Regions from separate parts of the Rubrivivax sp. JA1026 genome, predicted to be linked through region 1. Evidence: riboswitches for the same ligand, from Rfam matches in the RefSeq annotation. Region 1 holds a riboswitch; the other holds the start of a gene.
What was found. Region 1 has a riboswitch for glycine ahead of G5B56_RS02860 (branched-chain amino acid ABC transporter substrate-binding protein). Riboswitches for the same ligand answer to the same signal wherever they lie in the genome.
Positions count from the first base shown of each region.

Region 2: another riboswitch for glycine. It lies ahead of gcvT (glycine cleavage system aminomethyltransferase GcvT); the one in region 1 lies ahead of G5B56_RS02860 (branched-chain amino acid ABC transporter substrate-binding protein).

Region 1 covers NZ_JAALCQ010000001.1:621,757-631,480, forward strand. Annotated here, with positions in the region: gene G5B56_RS02820 (response regulator) at 1-48, shown strand, start outside; gene G5B56_RS02825 (UPF0149 family protein) at 53-670, opposite strand; gene G5B56_RS02830 (formate--tetrahydrofolate ligase) at 854-2,527, shown strand; gene G5B56_RS02835 (YafY family protein) at 2,541-3,554, shown strand; gene G5B56_RS02840 (2-dehydropantoate 2-reductase) at 3,551-4,531, shown strand; gene G5B56_RS02845 (DUF3149 domain-containing protein) at 4,593-4,757, opposite strand; gene soxY (thiosulfate oxidation carrier protein SoxY) at 4,911-5,387, shown strand; gene soxZ (thiosulfate oxidation carrier complex protein SoxZ) at 5,398-5,712, shown strand; glycine riboswitch at 5,816-5,915, shown strand; gene G5B56_RS02860 (branched-chain amino acid ABC transporter substrate-binding protein) at 6,082-7,224, shown strand; gene G5B56_RS02865 (NAD(P)/FAD-dependent oxidoreductase) at 7,268-8,554, opposite strand; gene G5B56_RS02870 (cytochrome C) at 8,565-8,891, opposite strand; gene G5B56_RS02875 (YeeE/YedE family protein) at 8,938-9,724, opposite strand, start outside.
Region 2 covers NZ_JAALCQ010000003.1:15,439-25,162, reverse strand. Annotated here, with positions in the region: gene G5B56_RS06565 (ABC transporter substrate-binding protein) at 1-1,092, opposite strand, end outside; gene G5B56_RS06560 (L-serine ammonia-lyase) at 1,338-2,732, opposite strand; gene gcvP (aminomethyl-transferring glycine dehydrogenase) at 2,780-5,668, opposite strand; gene gcvH (glycine cleavage system protein GcvH) at 5,699-6,073, opposite strand; gene gcvT (glycine cleavage system aminomethyltransferase GcvT) at 6,092-7,231, opposite strand; glycine riboswitch at 7,272-7,381, opposite strand; gene G5B56_RS06540 (acyl-CoA synthetase) at 7,574-9,220, shown strand; gene G5B56_RS06535 (enoyl-CoA hydratase) at 9,343-9,724, shown strand, end outside.

The DNA.
Region 1 (9,724 bases):
TCGGTGCTGCTGCACTGGCTCGGCCGCCAGGCGGCCGGGCGCGGTTGACCCGTCAGACGGCGGCGGCGAACTCGGGGATGCGCGGCACGACGTCGGCGACCGCACGCGACAGTTCGTCGCGCTCCAGCGGGTCCTGCAGCCGTTCGCGATCGGCGCTCGTCAGCGACTCGTCGTCGCCGCCGAGCAGGGCCAGCGGCACCAGCGCCGGGCCGTAGGCCGGGTCGTCGAACAGCGGTTCCCAGGCCGCGGCGTCCAGGCCGACAGCGGCCAGGAAGCCGATGCACCAGTCTTCGGCGTCGATGATCTCGCCGTCTTCGGTCTCGGCGACGCTGAACACCGGCTGCCAGTCGTCAGGGCGCGTCTTCAGCACGCTCTCGATGGCGTGCAGATGGCGCAGCACGAGGAAGACGACGCGCTTGCGCCGCTTGCCGCTGGCAAACGGTGCGGGCCCGTCGCCGTCGCCGCCCCAGATCACCGGCATCCACTCGCGGGTGTGCAGCCGTGCGAGGCTGCCGGGGCTGACGGCCAGAGCCGTCAGGTAACCGTCGAGCGCCTCGACGTTCATCGCCTCGTCGGCGGGGAGTTCCTGCAGCAGCGCGTCCAGCTCGTCGAGCTCCTCGTCGGCGAGCGGCGTGGTCTGCAGGGAAGGGTCGTATTCGGGATAGTCCACACTAGGGATTGTCCTATGACGCGGGCGGTTTTTGGCGTTGTCGATCAAGCCGGTCGCCGCCGGACGGTGCACGCGTCGTTCCCGCCCGACGCCCGCGTGCCGGCAAACGGACGTCGGCACGGCAAAACGCGGGCTTCGGCAGCACAATCGCCCGCTTTGCCCGACCCCTGATCCGGAGTGCCCGTGCCGAGCGACATCGACATCGCCCAGAACGCCCGCCTGCAACGCATCACCGACCTGGCCCGCGACCGCCTGGGCATCGCCGACGAGCACCTCGTGCCTTACGGCCACTACAAGGCCAAGCTCTCGCTGGACTACCTGCGCAGCCTGGAGTCGCGTCCCGACGGCAAGCTGGTGCTGGTGACGGCGATCACGCCGACGCCGGCCGGCGAGGGCAAGACGACGACCACCGTCGGCCTCGGCGACGCGCTCAACCGCATCGGCCGCAAGACCATCGTCGCGCTGCGCGAGCCCTCGCTGGGTCCGGTCTTCGGCATGAAGGGCGGGGCCGCCGGCGGCGGCCACGCGCAGGTGGTGCCGATGGAGGACATCAACCTGCACTTCACCGGCGACTTCGCCGCCATCGCGCTGGCCAACAACCTGCTGGCCGCGGCGATCGACAACCACGTGCACCACGGCAATGCGCTGGACATCGACGTGCGCCGCATCGGCTTCAAGCGCGTGATGGACATGAACGACCGCGCGCTGCGCCACATCACCGCCGGCCTCGGCGGCCCGGGCAACGGCGTGCCCCGCGAGGACGGCTTCGACATCGTCGTCGCCAGCGAGGTGATGGCCATCTTCTGCCTGGCCACGTCGCTGGCCGACCTGAAGCAGCGTCTGGGCAACATCGTCGTCGCCGAGACGCGCTCGCGGCTGCCGGTGCGCGCCCGCGATCTGAAGGTGCACGGCGCGATGGCGGTGCTGCTGAAGGACGCCTTCGCGCCCAACCTCGTGCAGACGCTGGAGCACACGCCGGCCATCCTGCACGGCGGCCCGTTCGCCAACATCGCCCACGGCTGCAATTCGGTGCTGGCGACGAAGACGGCGCTGAAGCTCGCCGACGTCGTCGTCACCGAGGCCGGTTTTGGCGCCGACCTGGGCGCCGAGAAGTTCCTCGACATCAAGTGCCGCAAGTCGGGGCTGCGGCCCGACGCGGCGGTCATCGTCGCCACCGTGCGCGCGCTGAAGCACCACGGCGGCGCGGCGCTGGCCGAGCTCGGCCGCGAGGACCTCGGTGCGCTCGAGCGCGGCCTGGACAACCTGCGCCGCCACGTCGACAACGTGCGCGGCGTCTACGGCCTGCCCTGTGTCGTCGCCGTCAACCATTTCAGCGCCGACACCGACGCCGAGCACGCGCTGCTGCGCGAGCGTGTGCGGAGCTGGGGCGTGCCGATCGCGCTGGCGCGCCACTGGGCCGAGGGCGGTGCCGGCGCCGAGGACCTGGCGCGCGAGGTCGTGCGCCTGTTCGAGCAGCCGAGCACGCCGCGTTTCGTCTACGACGACGACGACACGCTGTGGGAGAAGCTGCGCAAGGTCGCGACACGCGTCTACGGCGCCGCCGGCGTCGAGGCGCCGGCGGCGGTGCGCGCGCGCATCGAGCATCTGCAGGCCGAGGGTTATGGCCGCTGGCCGATCTGCATCGCCAAGACGCAGTACAGCTTCTCCACCGACGCCAAGCGCCGCGGCGCGCCCGAGGGCCACGTGCTCGACGTGCGCGAGGTGCGCCTGGCCGCCGGCGCCGAGTTCATCGTCATGGTCTGCGGCGACGTGATGACCATGCCCGGCCTGCCCAAGACACCCGCGGCCGAGGTGATCGACCTCACGGAGGACGGGCGCGTCGTCGGTTTATTCTGACCGTCGCTGCGCCATGTCCAACGCCGAACGCCTCTACAAGATCGAGCGCCTGATCCGCCAGCGCGGGCACGTCGCCTTCCAGACGCTGCTCGACGAGCTGGAGGTCTCGCGCGCCACGCTCAAGCGCGACCTGGAGTACCTGCGCAGCCGCCTGGGCGCGCCCATCGTCTACGACCGCGAGCTCAACGGCTACCGGCTCGACGAAGGCGCGCGCGGCACGCGCCACGAGCTGCCCGGCCTGTGGTTCGACGAGCGCGAGCTGTACTCGCTGCTCGCCGCGCACCAGCTGCTGGCCAGCCTGGACGACGACGGCACGCTGGCGCGCCATCTGCAGCCGCTGCTCGAACGCGTGCGCGAGATGATCGGCGGCGCCGAGGACAAGACGCTGATGCAGCGCGTGAGGATCGTCGCCGCGGCGCGCCGTGCGGTGCCGGCGCGCCATTTCGAACGTGTCGCCGAGGCGCTGCTGGAACGCCGCCGGCTGCACCTGCGTTACCTGACCCGCACGCGTGGCGAGCTCGGCGAACGCGAGGTCTCGCCGCAGCGCCTGGTGCACTACCGCAACACCTGGTATCTGGACGCCTGGTGCCACCGCGCCGACGGGCTGCGCCGTTTTGCGCTTGACGCGATGGAGCAGGCCGCGGTGCTGGAGCGCCCGGCGCTCGAGCTGCCGCTGGCGCGTGTGCAGGCCGAGATGGACGCCGGCTACGGCATCTACGCCGGCGGCACGCGGCGCTGGGCGACGGTGGCCTTCGCCGCGTCCGCGGCGGCCTGGGTGAGCCGCGAGGCCTGGCACCCCGAACAGCAGGGGCGCTGGCTGGACGACGGCCGCTACGAGCTGCAGCTGCCCTACACCGACGACACCGAGCTGGTGATGGACCTGATGCGCCACGGCGCCGACGCCGAGGTGCTGTCGCCGCCCGAACTGCGCGCCAAGGTCGCCGCGCGGCTGCGTGCCGCGGCCGCGGTCTACGCCGGCGACGCCCCGTCTTCCTCCAGCACCGCCGCGGGCGGCTCGACGACATGAAGGTCTGCATCCTCGGCGCCGGCGCGATCGGCGGCTTCATCGGCACCCGGCTCGCGGCGCGTGGCCAGGCGCAGATCGCGGCCCTCGCGCGCGGCGCGACGCTGGAGGCGCTGCGCCGTCACGGCTGGCGGCTGCAGCAGGGCGGCGAACTGATCCAGGCGCCGTGCGCGGCGGCGTCGGCCGACGCCGCCGAACTCGGTGTCCAGGACCTCGTCGTCATCGCCGTCAAGGGCCCGGCGCTGACCCCGGTCGCGCGCGGCATCGCGCCGCTGATCGGCCCGCGCACCGTCGTGCTGCCGGCGATGAACGGCGTGCCGTGGTGGTTCGGCCACGGTGTCGCCGCGCTCGGTGAGGCACCGCTGGAGTCGGTCGACCCCGGCGGTGTCGTCGGCGCGGCGATCCCGCACGAGGCCGTGCTCGGCTGCGTCGTGCACGCCGCGGCCTTCACCGCCGAGCCCGGTCTCGTCGTGCACAGGATGGGTGCCGGGCTGATCGTCGGCGAGCCGGGCGGCGGCGCCAGTGCGCGTGTCGACACGGTGGCGGCGCTGCTGCGCGACGCCGGCTTCGACGTCACCGCCTCGGCCGACGTGCGCCGCGAGGTCTGGTACAAGCTCTGGGGCAACCTGACGATGAACCCGGTCAGCGCCATCACCGGCGCCACCGCCGACCGTGTGCTCGCCGATCCGCTGGTGCGCGCGTTCTGCTCGCAGGCGATGCAGGAAGCCGCGGCGATCGGCGCGCTCGTCGGCTGCCCGATCGAGCAGACGCCGGAAGACCGGCATGCGATCACCGCCAGGCTCGGCGCCTTCAAGACCTCGATGCTGCAGGACGTCGAAGCCGGCCGGTCGATCGAGCTCGACGCCATCGTCGGCGCGGTGCGTGAACTCGGCCAGCGCCTGGGCCGGCCGACGCCGGCGATCGACGCGCTGTTCGGGCTGACGCGGCTGTTCGCGCGCCAGCGCGGGCTGTACACATGAAAACGCCGGCTCGAGGCCGGCGTTCTGGTGGCTGAGGCGACTCGGGAGGCGCCGCCCGGGCTCAGCGGCGGGCCTGGGCCGCCTCGGCGGCGGCGCGTGCGCTGTCTTCGCGCATGTGCTTCAGGAAATAACGCAAGTAGAACGCGCCCATTCCCAGCGTCACGACGATCACGGCCAGACTCATCAGGCCGACGTCGGTGGAAAAGAGGACGGTCATCGCATTCATGTCAGGGGCTCCTCGGCGGGCTTGATCTGTATTGATCGGTGACATTGGGCGCCCGACACAAGGCAAGAAACTTGTCATAACTCAAAGAACGAGCCCAGCTCTCGGACTCGTTCCAGATCCCGCCGCGGCACCCGGCTGGGCCACAATGGCACGATGGACCAGACCCTGCCGGACCCGCGGCGCCGCGAGGCGCTGACCGCTTCCGCCGCCGTCGCGGCACTGCTGCTGGCGCAGGGGCTGTGGCCCCGCCCGGCGGCTGCCGCGTCGCTGTCTCAGGCCTTCGAGGCCCGTTCGCTGGCCGAGCTGAACGCCGCGCTCGGCTGGCCGGCGCCGGTGCCGAGCCCGGCGGTCACGCTCGCCGGCCCGGACATCGCCGAGAACGGCGCCGCCGTCGAGCTGACGCTGGCCACGACGCTGCCCGGCGCACGCCGCCTGCTGCTGCTGGTCGAGAAGAACCCGGCGGTGCTGTCGGCGCTGTTCGAGCTCGGCGAGGCCGTGGTCCCGGAGTTCGTCATCCGCGTCAAGATGGCGCAGTCGTCCAACGTCTGGGCGGTGGCCACCACCGCCGACGGCCGCGTGTTCTACGCGCGCCGGGACATCCGCGTGACGCTCGGCGGCTGCGCCGCCTGAAGGGCAGGACATGGCCAGCGCCCCCATCCTTCTTCGCGCCCAGCTGCAGGGCGAGCGCACCGTCGTGCGCGTGCTGATGGCCCACGAGATGGAGTCCGGCCAGCGCAAGGACGGCGACGGCCGGCCGATCCCGGCCTGGCATATCCAGGACGTCGCCGTGACGCTGGAAGGCCGCCCGGTGCTGACGCTGCGCTTCGGCCCGTCGGTGTCGAAGAACCCCTTCCTGCGTTTCGCGCTCCGGGGCGGCAAGGCCGGCGACCGGGTCGGCGTCTCCTGGGTCGACACACGTGGCGAGCGCCGCAGCGCCGAGGCCGTGATCGCCTGATACGGCGTGGGAGCTTGCTGCGGGTTTCCCCGTAGTTCGCTGGCATAATCGACTACTTCTAGCCCGGCTGGTGGTGAATCCGCAGCCGGGCAGGCCAAAAGCCCGAATGGCATCGGGAGAGCCCGCGCGTCCACCCTTTTCGCGCGGCGCCGAAGGAGCAACCACCCCGGAAACTCTCAGGCACCACGGACCGATGCCCTGGATGAACTCTGAAGAAGCGCCGGCTGCGTGACGTCCGCCGGTGCGCCGAAGGAGCAAACGGCGCCGGGCGGCCGCTGTGAATCTCTCAGGTGTCAGGACAGAGGGGGTGACGCTGCGCAAGGGGCGCGGCGCCGGCATGCCTACGACGTCCTGCTGAGAGACCCGAACATGACTGCCTTCCATCCGCGCCTTTCCCTGCTTGCCCTGGCCTGCGTGGCCGTTTCCGCGTCGGCCGCCGAGCCGATCGTCGTCAAGATCGGCCACGTCGCCGCGCTCAGCGGCCCCGCCGCCCACCTCGGCCGCGACAACGAGAACGGCGTGCGCATGGCGATCCAGGAGCTGAGCGCCAAGGGCGTGCAGATCGGCGGCCGCCCGGTGAAGTTCGAGCTGCTCGCCGAAGACGACGGCGGCGACCCGAAGCAGGGCACCGCGGCGGCGCAGAAGCTCGTCGACAGCAAGGTCAACGGCGTCGTCGGCCACCTGAACTCCGGCACCGCGATCCCGGCCGCACGCATCTACAGCGACGCCGGCATCCCGCAGATCGCGCCGTCGGTGACCAACCCGCGCTACACCCGCCAGGGCTTCAAGACGACCTTCCGCATGGTCGCCGACGACGCCCAGCTCGGCGGCACGCTGGGCCGCTACGCGGTGCAGACGCTGAAGGCCAAGACCGTCGCCGTCATCGACGACCGCACCGCCTACGGCCAGGGCGTGGCCACCGAGTTCGAGAAGGCCGCCAAGGCCGCCGGCGCGAACATCGTCAAGCGCGAGTTCACCAACGACAAGGCGACCGACTTCACCGGCATCCTCACCGGCATCAAGGCCGCCAAGCCCGACGTCATCTTCTACGGCGGCATGGACGCCGTCGGTGGCCCGATGCTGCGCCAGATGAAGCAGCTCGGCATCACGTCGAAGTTCATGGGCGGCGACGGCGTCTGCACCGCCGAGCTGCCGAAGCTGGCTTCGGGCCAGGTGCCCGACGGCCAGGTGGTCTGCGCGATCGCCGGCGGTGTCGAAGGCGCGCAGAAGCCGGTGATGGACAAGTTCAAGGCCGACTTCAAGAAGAAGTTCGGCACCGAAGTGCAGATCTACTCGCCCTACACCTACGACGCGACCAAGGTGATGGTCGAGGCGATGGTCAAGGCCGGCTCGGCCGACCCGGCGAAGTACCTGCCGGTGCTGGCCAAGATCAGCGTCCCGGGCGTCACCGGCACGATCGCCTTCGACGAGAAGGGCGACATCAAGAACGGCGCGCTGACGCTCTACACCTTCAAGGGCGGCCAGCGCGAAGAGATCGCCGTCGTTCGCTGACGGCGGCGGCGGGCGGCACCCCCCGCGGGGGCCGCCCGCAAGCTCACAGCGCCAGCGCGTCGGCCCAGATGTTCTCGGCCCAGGCCTGCGCGTACAGCGCCTCGGCGGTGTTCCAGTCCTTGGACACGCCGACCGAGGCCGGCACCGCCTTGAAGGTCTTCTCGGCGGCGTCGTAAGGGTGCACCGAGGCGACGTGCACCGCGTGCGTCGCCGACAGGTAGCTGTAGCAGGTGTTCATCACCAGCGGCGCCGGGTTCACCGGCTCGCCGCGCAGCCGCTGGATCACCGCCGCCGCCGCCACCTTGGCGTGCTGGTTGGCCATGTGTCCGCTCTTGGGCATCAGCGGCGCCGAGAAGGTGGCGTCGCCGAGCACGTGCACGCCCGGCAGCGCCTGCGACTCCAGCGTCAGCCAGTCGACACCCACCCAGCGCCCGTTGACCGTCACCAGCCCCGCGTCCTGCGCCAGCCGGCCGGCGCGCTGCGGCGGGATGACGTTGAGCACGTCGGCCTTCACGTCCTCGAAGTCGAAACGCGCGAGCCGCCCCGAGACCTCGCGCAGCTCGGCGTTCGGCCGGTACTCGACGATGCCGGCGTAGTGCTCCTTGAACGCGCGCTCGAACAGCGCCTTCTTCGACTGGATCTCGGCATTGGCGTCGAGCACCAGCAGCTTGGCGCGCGGCCGCGCCTGCTTCAGCCAGCCGGCGATGACGGCGGCGCGTTCGTAAGGCCCCGGCGGGCAGCGGTAAGGGGCGCGCGGGATCGTCATCGCGACGACACCGCCGTCGGGCAGGGCCTCGAGCTGGCGGCGCAGCGCGACGGTCTGCGGCCCGGCCTTCCAGGCGTGCGTCACGGTGCCGGCGTCGAGTGCCGGCTGCAGGCCGGGGATCGCGGCGGTGTCGAAGTCGATGCCGGGCGCGACGATCAGCCGGTCCCAGGGCAGGGTGCTGCCGTCGGCCAGGCGCAGCAGGCGGCGTTCGGGGTCGATCGCCACGGCCTCGCCGCGCACCCGCTTGACGCCGGCGGCGGCCAGGCCGTCGTAGCCGCGCGTGATGTCGTCCAGCGTGCGCCAGCCGCCGAGCACCAGGTTGGAGATCGGGCAGGAGACGAACGCCGCCTCGCGTTCGACCAGCGTGACGTCGACGCCGCCCCACAGCCGCAGGTAGCGTGCCGCGGTGGCGCCGCCGAAACCGCCGCCGACGACGACGACACGTCCGGGTGTCGGCTTGACGACGCGGTTGCCGGCGCAGCCGGCCAGCGCCAGCGTGCCGCCGGCCAGCCCCGCGCCCAGCAGGCGGCGGCGCGAGAGGGCGAAACGATCGGGTTGCTGCATCGTGTCGCTCCTAGCGGGCGTCGGCCGGCCGGGCCGGCTGCGCCGCGAACCAGTGCGCCGCCAGCCGCAGCTGCTCGTCGCTGTAGCCGCGCAGGATCTGCGCCATGATCGTCGACGGCTGCGCGCCGCTGCGGTAGTCGGCGATCGACTGCAGGATGCGCTCGGCCGGCTGGCCCGCCAGCGACTTGATCGCCGTGCGCGAGTGGCCGTCGGTGCCGTGGCAGTTGGCGCAGGTGGCGGCGACCGAGCGCGCGGCCAGCGCCTCGTCGGCCCGCAGGTCGGCGGCGGCCGGCAGTGCCAGGCTCGCGGCGCCCAGCGCGACCAGCAGCGGTCGCATCGGCGATCTCATGTCGTTGTCCTCCGATCGTGGTGGGGTGGTGGGTTCAGCCGCAGCGTTCGATGCGCCGGCGCTGCAGCGCCAAGCCTGCGAAGCCGCCGAGGACCATAGCCGAGACGGCGATGGCGCTATGCGCGGAAAGCGTCGATAGACCTGCGATTCCTTGCCCGACGGTGCAGCCCAGCGCGGTGACGCCGCCGGTGCCCATCAGGACCGCGCCGACGAGATGGCCGGCCGTGTCCTCGGTGCCGGCGAAACCCTGCCAGCGAAAGCTGCGTGTGGCCAGCGCGACCGCGGCCGAGCCGGCGACGATGCCGGCGGCGCTGCAGATGCCGATCGTCAGCGTCTTGCGGCTGTCGCTGAAGAACAGCAGCCAGTCCAGGCCCCAGGCCAGTGGCGCGACCAGGCTCAGCGACTCCATGCGCCGCGAGTTCGTCGCCAGGAAGGCCGGCTCCAGCGTCTCGGGGTGTTCGGGCACGAAACCCAGCCGGCCCGACAGCCACCAGGCGGCGACCACCAGCACCCCGATCGCGGCGCCGCCGGCGACCTCGCGGCCGCGGCCTTCGGGCCGTGCCAGCACCCAGGCCAGCAGCGCCGCGGCCACCGCCGCGCCGAGCCAGGGGGCGAGCGTCTGCAGCGGCAGGCCGGTGGCGGCGGCCAGCGCACCGGCCGCGTCCTGGCCGGCCGGCAGCTCGAAGCCGACGCGGTCGACGCTGGCCACGCGCAGCACGGCGCTGACGCCTTTCATCGCCGCGAAGCCGCTGGCGCCGACGACGAGCACGACGACCAGCGACTTCAGGCTGCCGCCGCCCAGGCGCACCAGGTTGCGTGCC
Region 2 (9,724 bases), on a different contig from region 1:
CGACGTCGCGACGAAGTCCTTGGCCGACAGCCTGGCGCAGTCGTCGAACTTGTCCATGTTCATGCCCAGCCGCACCGGGATCGAGCCCTTGTTGAGGTTGAACACCTGCTGGAAGTCCGGCGACATGATGGCCGCGGCCAGCGCCTTCTGGGCCTTGGTGTTCTCGGCGTTCTTCAGCTTGAACATCGCGAACGAGTCGATGTTGAAGGTGAAGGCCTGCGCGGTGCCCGGAGCCGGGGCGCAGACGAAGTCCTTGCCCGGCGCCTTGCCGGCGGCGACGAACTCGCCCTTGGCCCAGTCGCCCATCAGCTGCATGCCGGCTTCGCCCTTGATGACCATCGCGGTCGCGAGGTTCCAGTCGCGGCCGGGGGCGTTGCGGTCGGTGTAGCCCTTCACGCGCTTGAAGGTCGTCAGCACCTTCTCCATCGTCGGGCTGTTCAGCGTCGCCGGGTCGAGCTGCACCAGGGCCTTGCGGTAGAACTCGGTGCCGCCGACACCCAGCGCCACGCTCTCGAAGGTGGTGAAGTCCTGCCAGTTCTGGCCGCCGTGCGCGACGGGGATGATGCCGGCCTTCTTCAGCGCCTCGGCGGCGACGAAGAACTCGTCCCAGGTCGTCGGCACCTTGGCGCCGGCCTTCTTGAAGGCTTCCGGGTTGGCCCACAGCCAGTTCACGCGGTGCACGTTGACCGGTGCGGCGATGTAGTTGCCCTTGTACTTCATCACGTCGGCCACCGCCTTGGGCAGCACGGCGTCCCAGTTCTCGGCCTTGGCGACGTCGTCGATGTTGGCGAGCACGCCTTCGGCGGCCCATTCCTGCAGCGCCGGGCCCTTGATCTGCGCCGCGGCCGGGGCGTTGCCCGAGACCACACGCGACTTCAGCACCGTCATCGCCGAGTCGCCGCCGCCACCGGCGACCGCGAAGTCCTTCCAGGTGTGGCCCTTGGCCTGCATCGTGGCCTTCAGGGCTGCCGCGGCCTTGGCCTCGCCGCCGCTGGTCCACCAGTGCAGGACCTCGACTTCGCCGGCCTGGGCCATGCCACAGGCGGCCAGTGCGGCGGCGGCCGCCAGGGTGCGGATGGGGGTGTTCTTCATGTCCGTCTACCTCGTGTGCGCCGCTCGTGGCGGCTGTCGTTCGTGGTGGGTCGTGCGAGGTGCCGGGTGCCACGCGCAGTGTCGCCCGGGCCTCGCCGCGACGAGGATGCGCCGCTACGTGGGCCAGATCAAGGGCCGTAACCCCGTGGAATCCGATGAAAGCGCGCGTTGAGGGGCGGGCGCAACGTCGGCCCCCCTGCGCTTGACTCGGGCTGCGGCCTCGCGCTTGGCGGACCGCAGCGGCCTCAGCATTCGACGATGTTCACCGCCAGGCCGCCGCGGGCCGTCTCCTTGTACTTGGTCAGCATGTCGGCGCCGGTCTCGCGCATCGTCTTGATGACCTGGTCCAGGCTGACCTTGTGCGTGCCGTCGCCGCGCAGCGCGATGCGTGCGGCGTTGATCGCCTTCACCGCGCCCATCGCGTTGCGTTCGATGCAGGGGATCTGCACCAGGCCGCCGACCGGGTCGCAGGTCAGGCCCAGGTGGTGCTCCATGCCGATCTCGGCGGCGTTCTCGGCCTGCGCCGGGCTGCCGCCGAGCACCGCGCACAAGGCGCCGGCGGCCATCGAGCAGGCGACGCCGACCTCGCCCTGGCAGCCGACCTCGGCGCCGGAGATGCTGGCGTTCTCCTTGTAGAGCAGGCCGATGGCGCCGGCCGTCAGCAGGAAGTCGACGACACCGCGTTCGCTGGCGCCGGGCACGAAGCGTTGGTAGTAGTGCAGCACCGCGGGCACGATGCCGGCGGCGCCGTTGGTCGGCGCGGTGACGACCCGGCCGCCGGCGGCGTTCTCCTCGTTGGCGGCGAGCGCGAAGAGGTTGACCCAGTCGAGCACCGCCAGCGGGTCGGCCGGCGTGCCGTCGGGCGCCTGCGCCTGCAGCGCCTCGGCCAGGTCGGGGGCACGCCGCTGCACCTTGAAGCCGCCGGGCAGCGTGCCGCGGGTGCGCATGCCGCGCGCCACGCACTGCTGCATCACCTGCCAGATCGCCAGCAGGCCGGCGTCGATCTCGGCGTCGCTGCGCCAGTGGCGCTCGTTGCGGCGCATCACGCCGGCGATGTCGCAGCCCAGCTCGGTGCTCAGCGCCAGCAATTCGGCGCCGGTGTGGAACGGGTGCGGCAGCACGGTCGTGTCGGGTGCGATCACCGGGTGCCGGCTGCCGTCGGCCGCGACCTCGTCGCTGACGACGAAACCGCCGCCCACCGAGTAGTAGCGGCGTTCGGCCAGCAGCGCGCCGGCGGCGTCCCAGGCCGCGAAGGCCATGCCGTTGGCGTGGAACGGCAGGGTCTCGCGGCGGTGGAACTTCAGGTCGCGCGTTTCGACGAAGTCCACCGCCTGGCGGCCCAGCAGCTCGAGGCGCGCGCTGGCGCGGATCGCCGCCAGAAGCGCCGGCACCTCGTCGATCGGCACCGTGTCGGGCTCGTGGCCGGCCAGGCCCAGCAGCACCGCGGTGTCGCTGCCGTGGCCCTTGCCGGTGGCGCCGAGCGAGCCGTAGAGCTGGGCGCCCACACGCGCGGTGCGCTCCAGCAGGCCCTCGTGCGCCAGCCGCGAGACGAACAGCCGCGCGGCGCGCATCGGGCCGACGGTGTGGCTGCTGCTCGGCCCGATGCCGATCTTGAAGAGGTCGAAGACGGAAACGGCCATCGTGACCTCCGACGATGGCGGGCGCGGCGACGGCCGCGCCCGCGGGCTCAGGCGTAGTCGGCCATCGGCGGGCAGCTGCAGCTGAGGTTGCGGTCGCCCCAGACGTTGTCCACGCGGCCCACCGGCGACCAGTACTTGTGGCGGCGCAGCGCCGGCACCGGGTAGGCGGCTTCCTCGCGGCCGTAGGCGTGCGGCCACTCGGCTGCGAGCAGCACCTCGGCGGTGTGCGGGGCGTGCTTCAGCGGGTTGTCCTCGCGCGGCCAGGCTCCGGCCTCGACCTTCGCGATCTCGGCGCGGATGGCGATCATCGCGTCGCAGAAGCGGTCCAGCTCGACCAGCGGCTCGCTCTCGGTCGGCTCGACCATCAGCGTGCCGGGCACCGGGAAACTCAGCGTCGGGGCGTGAAAACCGTAGTCGATGAGGCGCTTGGCGACGTCCTCGGCGCTGACGCCGCTGGTCTCCTTCAGCGGCCGCAGGTCGAGGATGCACTCGTGCGCGACACCGCCGCCGGCGATGCCTTCGATGCCGCCGCTGTAGTGGATGTCGTAGTAAGGCGCCAGCCGCGCGGCGATGTAGTTGGCGCTGAGGATCGCGGTCTCGGTGGCCTGGCGCAGGCCGTCGGCGCCCATCATGCGCACGTACATCCAGCTGATCGGCAGCACGCCGGCGTTGCCCAGCGGCGCGGCGCTGACGGCGCCCACCGGCGCGGCGGCGTCGCCGTGGCCGGGCAGGAAGGGCACGAGGTCGGCGACGACGCAGACCGGGCCGACGCCCGGGCCGCCGCCACCGTGCGGGATGCAGAAGGTCTTGTGCAGGTTCAGGTGGCTGACGTCGCCGCCGAACTCGCCCGGCGCCGCCAGGCCGACGAGCGCGTTCATGTTCGCGCCGTCGACGTAGACCCGGCCGCCGTGGCGGTGCACGATCTCGCAGAGCTGCTTGACGCCCGGCTCGAAGACACCGTAGGTCGACGGGTAGGTGATCATCACGCAGGCCAGGCGTTCGGCGTGCTGGACGCACTTGGCCTCCAGATCGGCGAGGTCGACATTGCCGTTGGCGTCGCACTTGACGACGACGACCGAGAGACCGGCCATCTGCGCGCTCGCCGGGTTGGTGCCGTGCGCCGACTCGGGGATCAGGCAGAGGTCGCGCTTCTCGTCGCCGCGCGAGGCGTGCCAGCCGCGGATCGCCAGCAGGCCGGCGTACTCGCCCTGCGAACCGGCGTTGGGCTGCAGGCTGATGCCGGCGTAGCCGGTGGCTTGCGCCAGCCAGGCGCAGAGCTGGTCGTTCATCTCCCAGACGCCGGCCAGCTGGTCGCGCGGCGCGAACGGGTGCAGGTTGGCGAACTCCGGCCAGGTGATGGGGATCATCTCGCTGGTCGCGTTGAGCTTCATCGTGCACGAGCCCAGCGGGATCATCGTGCGGTCCAGCGCCAGGTCCTGGTCGGACAGGCGACGCAGGTAGCGCAGCATCTCGGTCTCGCTGTGGTGCAAGTTGAAGACCGGGTGCGTCAGGAAGGCGCTGCTGCGGCGCAGCGCCTCGGGCAGCAGCGGCTCGACGCCACGCTCGTACTCGTCGATCGATGGCAGCGTCGCGCCGTCCGGCGCGAACCAGCGCCAGAGGTCGGCGATGTCGGCGCGGCTCGTGGTCTCGTCCAGCGCCGCGGCGACACGCGTCGCTGACAGCCGGCGCAGGTTGGCGCCGTCGGCCAGCGCGCGCGCCATCACCGCGTCGGCGCGTGCGCCGAGCTCGACGGCGACGGTGTCGAAGCCGGCTTCGGTCAGCACCTCCAGGCCCATCGCGCGCAGGCCGGCGGCCAGCGCCGCGGCGTAGGCGGCGATGCGCTGGGCGATGCGCTTGAGCCCCGCGGGGCCGTGGTAGACGGCGTACATCGACGCCAGCACCGCCGGCAGCACCTGCGCGGTGCAGATGTTGGACGTCGCCTTCTCGCGGCGGATGTGCTGCTCGCGCGTCTGCAGCGCCAGGCGGTAGGCCGGGCGGCCGTGCACGTCGACGCTGACGCCGACCAGGCGGCCGGGCATCGCGCGCTTGTACTCGTCGCGGCAGGCCAGGTAGGCGGCGTGCGGGCCGCCGGCGGCCATCGGCACGCCGAAACGCTGCGTCGTGCCGACGGCGATGTCGGCACCGAACTCGCCCGGCGGCACGAGCAGTGTCAGCGCCAGCAGGTCGGCGGCGACGACGAAGGCCGCCTGCTTCGCATGCACCGCGTCGGCCAGCGTGCGCAGGTCGTGCACCGTGCCGTCGGTGGCCGGGTATTGCGCGACGGCGGCGAAAAACTCGCCGTCGTCGGCGAGCGTGGCGAAGGGCCGCACGTCGACCGCCAGCCCCAGCGGCTCGGCGCGCGTGCGCAGCACCTCGATCGTCTGCGGGTGGCAGTCGTCGGCGACGCGGATCGTGTCCGACTTGGCGCGCACGCTGCGCCGGGCCAGCGTCATCGCCTCGGCGACGGCGGTGGCCTCGTCGAGCATCGAGGCGTTGGCGATCGCCATGCCGGTCAGCTCGGCGATCATGGTCTGGAAGTTGACCAGCGCCTGAAGCCGCCCCTGCGAGATCTCGGCCTGGTAAGGCGTGTAGGCCGTGTACCAGGCGGGGTTCTCGAGCACGTTGCGCAGCACCACCGTCGGCGTGCGCGTGCCGTGGTAGCCCTGGCCGATGAAGCTGCGCAGCGTGCGGTTCTTCGCCGCGATCGCACGCAGCTCGGCCAGCGCCTGGTGCTCGGGCACCGGCGCCGGCAGCTGCATCGGCTGCGGCCGGGCGATGGTGCGCGGCACCACCGCCTCGATCAGCGCCTGCCGCGAGGCGGCGCCGATCACCGACAGCATCTGCCGTTCCTCGGCTTCGTTGGGCCCGAGGTGGCGGGCGGCGAACTCGTCGTGGTGCTCGAGCTCGGCGAGCGTGGGAAGGGCGGACATCAGCATGGGCGGTGGACTGCTAGAGGGGAAGCGGGGTCAGAGCGTCTTCAGCAACGCGTCGTAGGCGGGCGGGTCCATCAGCTGGTCGAACTCGGCCATGTCGGCGACACGGACCTTGAAGAACCAGCCGTTGCCCATCGGGTCGCTGTTGGCCAGCGCCGGCTCGTCGCGCAGCGCTTCGTTGACCTCGACGATCTCGCCGCTGACCGGCATGTAGAGGTCGGCGGCGGCCTTCACCGACTCGACGACGCCGGCCACCTCGCCCTTCTTGAACGTGCGGCCGACCTCGGGCAGCTCGACGAAGACGACATCACCGAGCGCGTCCTGCGCGTGCGGCGTGATGCCGACGACCGCGGCCTCGTGGTCTTCGATGTTGATCCATTCGTGGTCGGGGGTGAACATGGTGGTCATCGGCTTCTCCTGAAGATTTCAACCGCGGTGGTAGCGGTGGGGTTGGAACGGCATCGGGGTCACGCGCATCGGCAGGCGTTTGCCTCGCACCTCGGCGTAGACCTCGTGTTCGGGGGCAGCATGGTCCTGCGGCAGGTAGGCCATCGCGATCGGACGGTCGACCCCGGGCGCCAGCGTACCGCTGGTCACGCGGCCCAGCGCATGGCCGTGCGCATCGACGATGGCCGTGCCCTCGCGCACCGGCACACGTTCCAGGCCGACGAGGCCGACACGCTTGCGCATCGCGCCGCCGGCCAGGTGGCGTTCGACGGCCGCCGCGCCGGGGTAGCCGCCTTCGCGTGCACCGCCCGGGCGGCGCACCTTCTGGATCGCCCAGGTCAGGCCGGCTTCGACCGGCGAGGTGTTCTCGTCGATGTCGTGGCCGTACAGGCACAGCCCCGCTTCCAGGCGCAGCGTGTCGCGTGCGCCCAGGCCGGCGGGCTTGACCTCGGGCAGCGCCAGCAGCGCCGAGGCCAGCGCCTCGGCCCGTTCGGCCGGCACCGAGATCTCGAAGCCGTCTTCGCCGGTGTAGCCCGAGCGCGTGACGAAGCAGGGCGCGTCGGCCAGTTCGAACACGCCGCCGGTCATGAACACGAGTTCCTTGACGCCCGGGTTCAGCCGCGCCAGCGCGTCGGCGGCCAGCGGGCCCTGCAGCGCCAGCAGCGCGCGCTCGGGCATGCCGACGACGGTGCAGCGGTGGCCGATGTTCGTCTGCAGATGGCGCAGGTCGGCGTCCTTGCAGCCGGCGTTGACGACGAGGAACAGGTCGCCGAAGCCGGTGCCCGGCGCGGGGCGCGAGATCATCAGGTCGTCGAGCAGGCCGCCGTGTTCGTTGGTGAAGAAGGCGTAGCGCTGGCGGCCGACGGCGAGGTCGACGACGTCCACCGGCACCAGGGTCTCCAGCGCGGCTGCGGCGTCGGCGCCCGACAGCCGCACCTGGCCCATGTGCGAGACGTCGAACAGCGCCGCGGCGTTGCGGCACTGGCGGTGTTCGGCGATCAGGCCGTCGCGGTATTGCACCGGCATCGCGTAGCCGGCGAACGGCACCAAACGCGCACCGAGGCTCAGGTGCAGGTCGTGCAGGGGCGTCTTCAGAAGGTCGCTCACGGCGGACTCCATCGAGGGCATCGTCTTCGGATCGCCGGCTGTCGCCGACGCACGTGCCCCCGCTGTCCGCTTTACCTGAGAGATTCGGAAGCCACCCCGGCGGTGGTCCTTGCCCCTTCGGTGGGCCGCCTGTCGCGGCGGCCTCTCTCCAGTGAGGTGGGAAGCCAGTCCTTTTGCCTGAGCGTTCGGGCTGGACCCTGCGCCTTCGGCGGCCCGCTCGAGGTGGGCTCTCTCCTGACGGCGCGCAGTGTATCAGCGCCCATCCGGCGCCGCGCACCCGCCGCAGACGAGGGGCCGAGGCAGCCTGGTGTCAGCCGCTTGCATAACATTCGCCGCGCACCGACAGGAGGCCGGATGAGCATCTACGATCAGCACCTGGACCGCAACGCGGCCAACCACGTGGCGCTGTCGCCGACGAGTTTCGTCGAGCGCAGCGCCGAGGTCTTCGGCGACCTGCCGGCCGTGATCCACGGCGCGCGGCGCTACACCTGGGCCCAGGTGCGCGAGCGCAGCGCCCGGCTCGCGGCGGCGCTGCGCGCGCTGGGCGTGGGCCGCGGCACGACGGTCAGCGTGATGCTGCCCAACACGCCGGAGATGGTCGAGGCGCACTACGCGGTGCCGGCCGTCAACGCGGTGCTGAATACGCTCAACACGCGGCTGGACGCGCCGCTGCTGGCCTGGCAGATGAACCACTGCGAGACCGCGGTGCTGATCACCGACCGCGAGTTCGGCCCGCTGATGGCCGACGCGCTGGCGCGGCTGAAGGCCGAACACGGCCGCGAGCCGGTCGTCATCGACGTCTGCGACAGCGAATACACCGGCCGCGGCGAGCGTGTCGGCACGCTGGAATACGAGGAACTGCTGGCCGCGCACGCGCCGCTGGCGCGCCTGGAAGGCCCGGCCGACGAGTGGGACGCGATCGCCGTCAGCTACACCAGCGGCACCACGGGCGACCCCAAGGGCGTCGTCACCCACCACCGCGGCGCCTACCTGAACGCGGTCGGCAACGCGGCGACCTGGACCATGCCGCACTTCCCGAAGTACCTGTGGACGCTGCCGATGTTCCACTGCAACGGCTGGTGCTTCCCGTGGACGGTGGCGATGCTGGGCGGCACCCACGTCTGCCTGCGTCGGGTCGAACCCAAGGCGATCCTGGACGCGATGCGCGAGCACGGCGTCGACCACTACTGCGCCGCGCCGATCGTGCACGGGCTGATCATCAACGCGCCGGCCGACTGGCGCGAGGGCATCACGCAGCAGGTGCGCGGCATGGTCGCCGGCGCCGCGCCGCCGGCCGCGATGATCGAGGGCATGGCGAAGATCGGCTTCGACATCACCCACGTCTACGGCCTGACCGAGGTCTACGGCCCGGCCGCGGTGGCCGTCAAACGCCCGGCCTGGAGCGACGCCGACCTGTCCGAGCAGACGCGGCTCAACGGCCGCCAGGGCGTGCGCTACGCGCTGCAGGAAGGCATGACGGTGCTCGACCCGGAGACGATGGCCGAGGTGCCGGCTGACGGCCAGACGATGGGCGAGATCATGTTCCGCGGCAACATCGTCATGAAGGGCTACCTGAAGAACCCGTCGGCGACCGACAAGGCCTTCGCCGGCGGCTGGTTCCACACCGGCGACCTGGCGGTCATCGAGCCCGACCGCTACGTGAAGATCCGCGACCGCAGCAAGGACATCATCATCTCCGGCGGCGAGAACATCAGCTCGCTGGAAGTCGAGGACGCGCTGTACCGCCACCCCGCGGTGCTGGCCTGCGCGGTGGTCGCCAAGCCCGACCCGAAGTGGGGCGAGACGCCGGTGGCCTACGTCGAGCTGAAGCTGGGCGTCGACGTCACGGCCGACGAGCTGATCGCGCACTGCAAGCGTGTGCTCGCCGGCTACAAGGTGCCCAAGGAGATCCGCTTCGAGACGATCCCCAAGACCAGCACCGGCAAGATCCAGAAGTTCCAGTTGCGCCAGCGGGCCAGGAGCTCGTCGGCGATCGAATGAGAAGTTCCTCTCCCTCTCCCGCTTGCGGGAGAGGGTTGGGGTGAGGGTGGCGGCAGACCCCGGCCCTCACCCCCCGCCCTCTCCCGCCGTCGCGGGAGAGGGAGCCTGACCAGGAGATACCGATGACCGAAGAACCGCTGCTGCGGCACGAGAAGGACGAGCGCGGCGTCGTGACGCTGACGCTGGACCGGCCGCAGGCCTTCAACTCGCTGTCCGAGGCGATGATCGCGGCGCTGCAGGCCTCGCTGGAACGTGTCGCCGAGGACACGACGGCGCGTGTGGTCGTCATCGCCGCCGCCGGCCGCGCCTTCTGCGCCGGCCACGACCTGAAGGAAATGCGCGCCGAGCCTTCGCTGGGCTACTACGAGCGCCTGTTCGCGGCCTGCGCACGCATGATGCTGACGATCCAGAAGCTGCCGGTGCCGGTCATCGCGCGGGTGCACGGCATCGCCACCGCGGCCGGCTGCCAGCTGGTCGCGATGTGCGATCTGGCGGTCGCTTCGC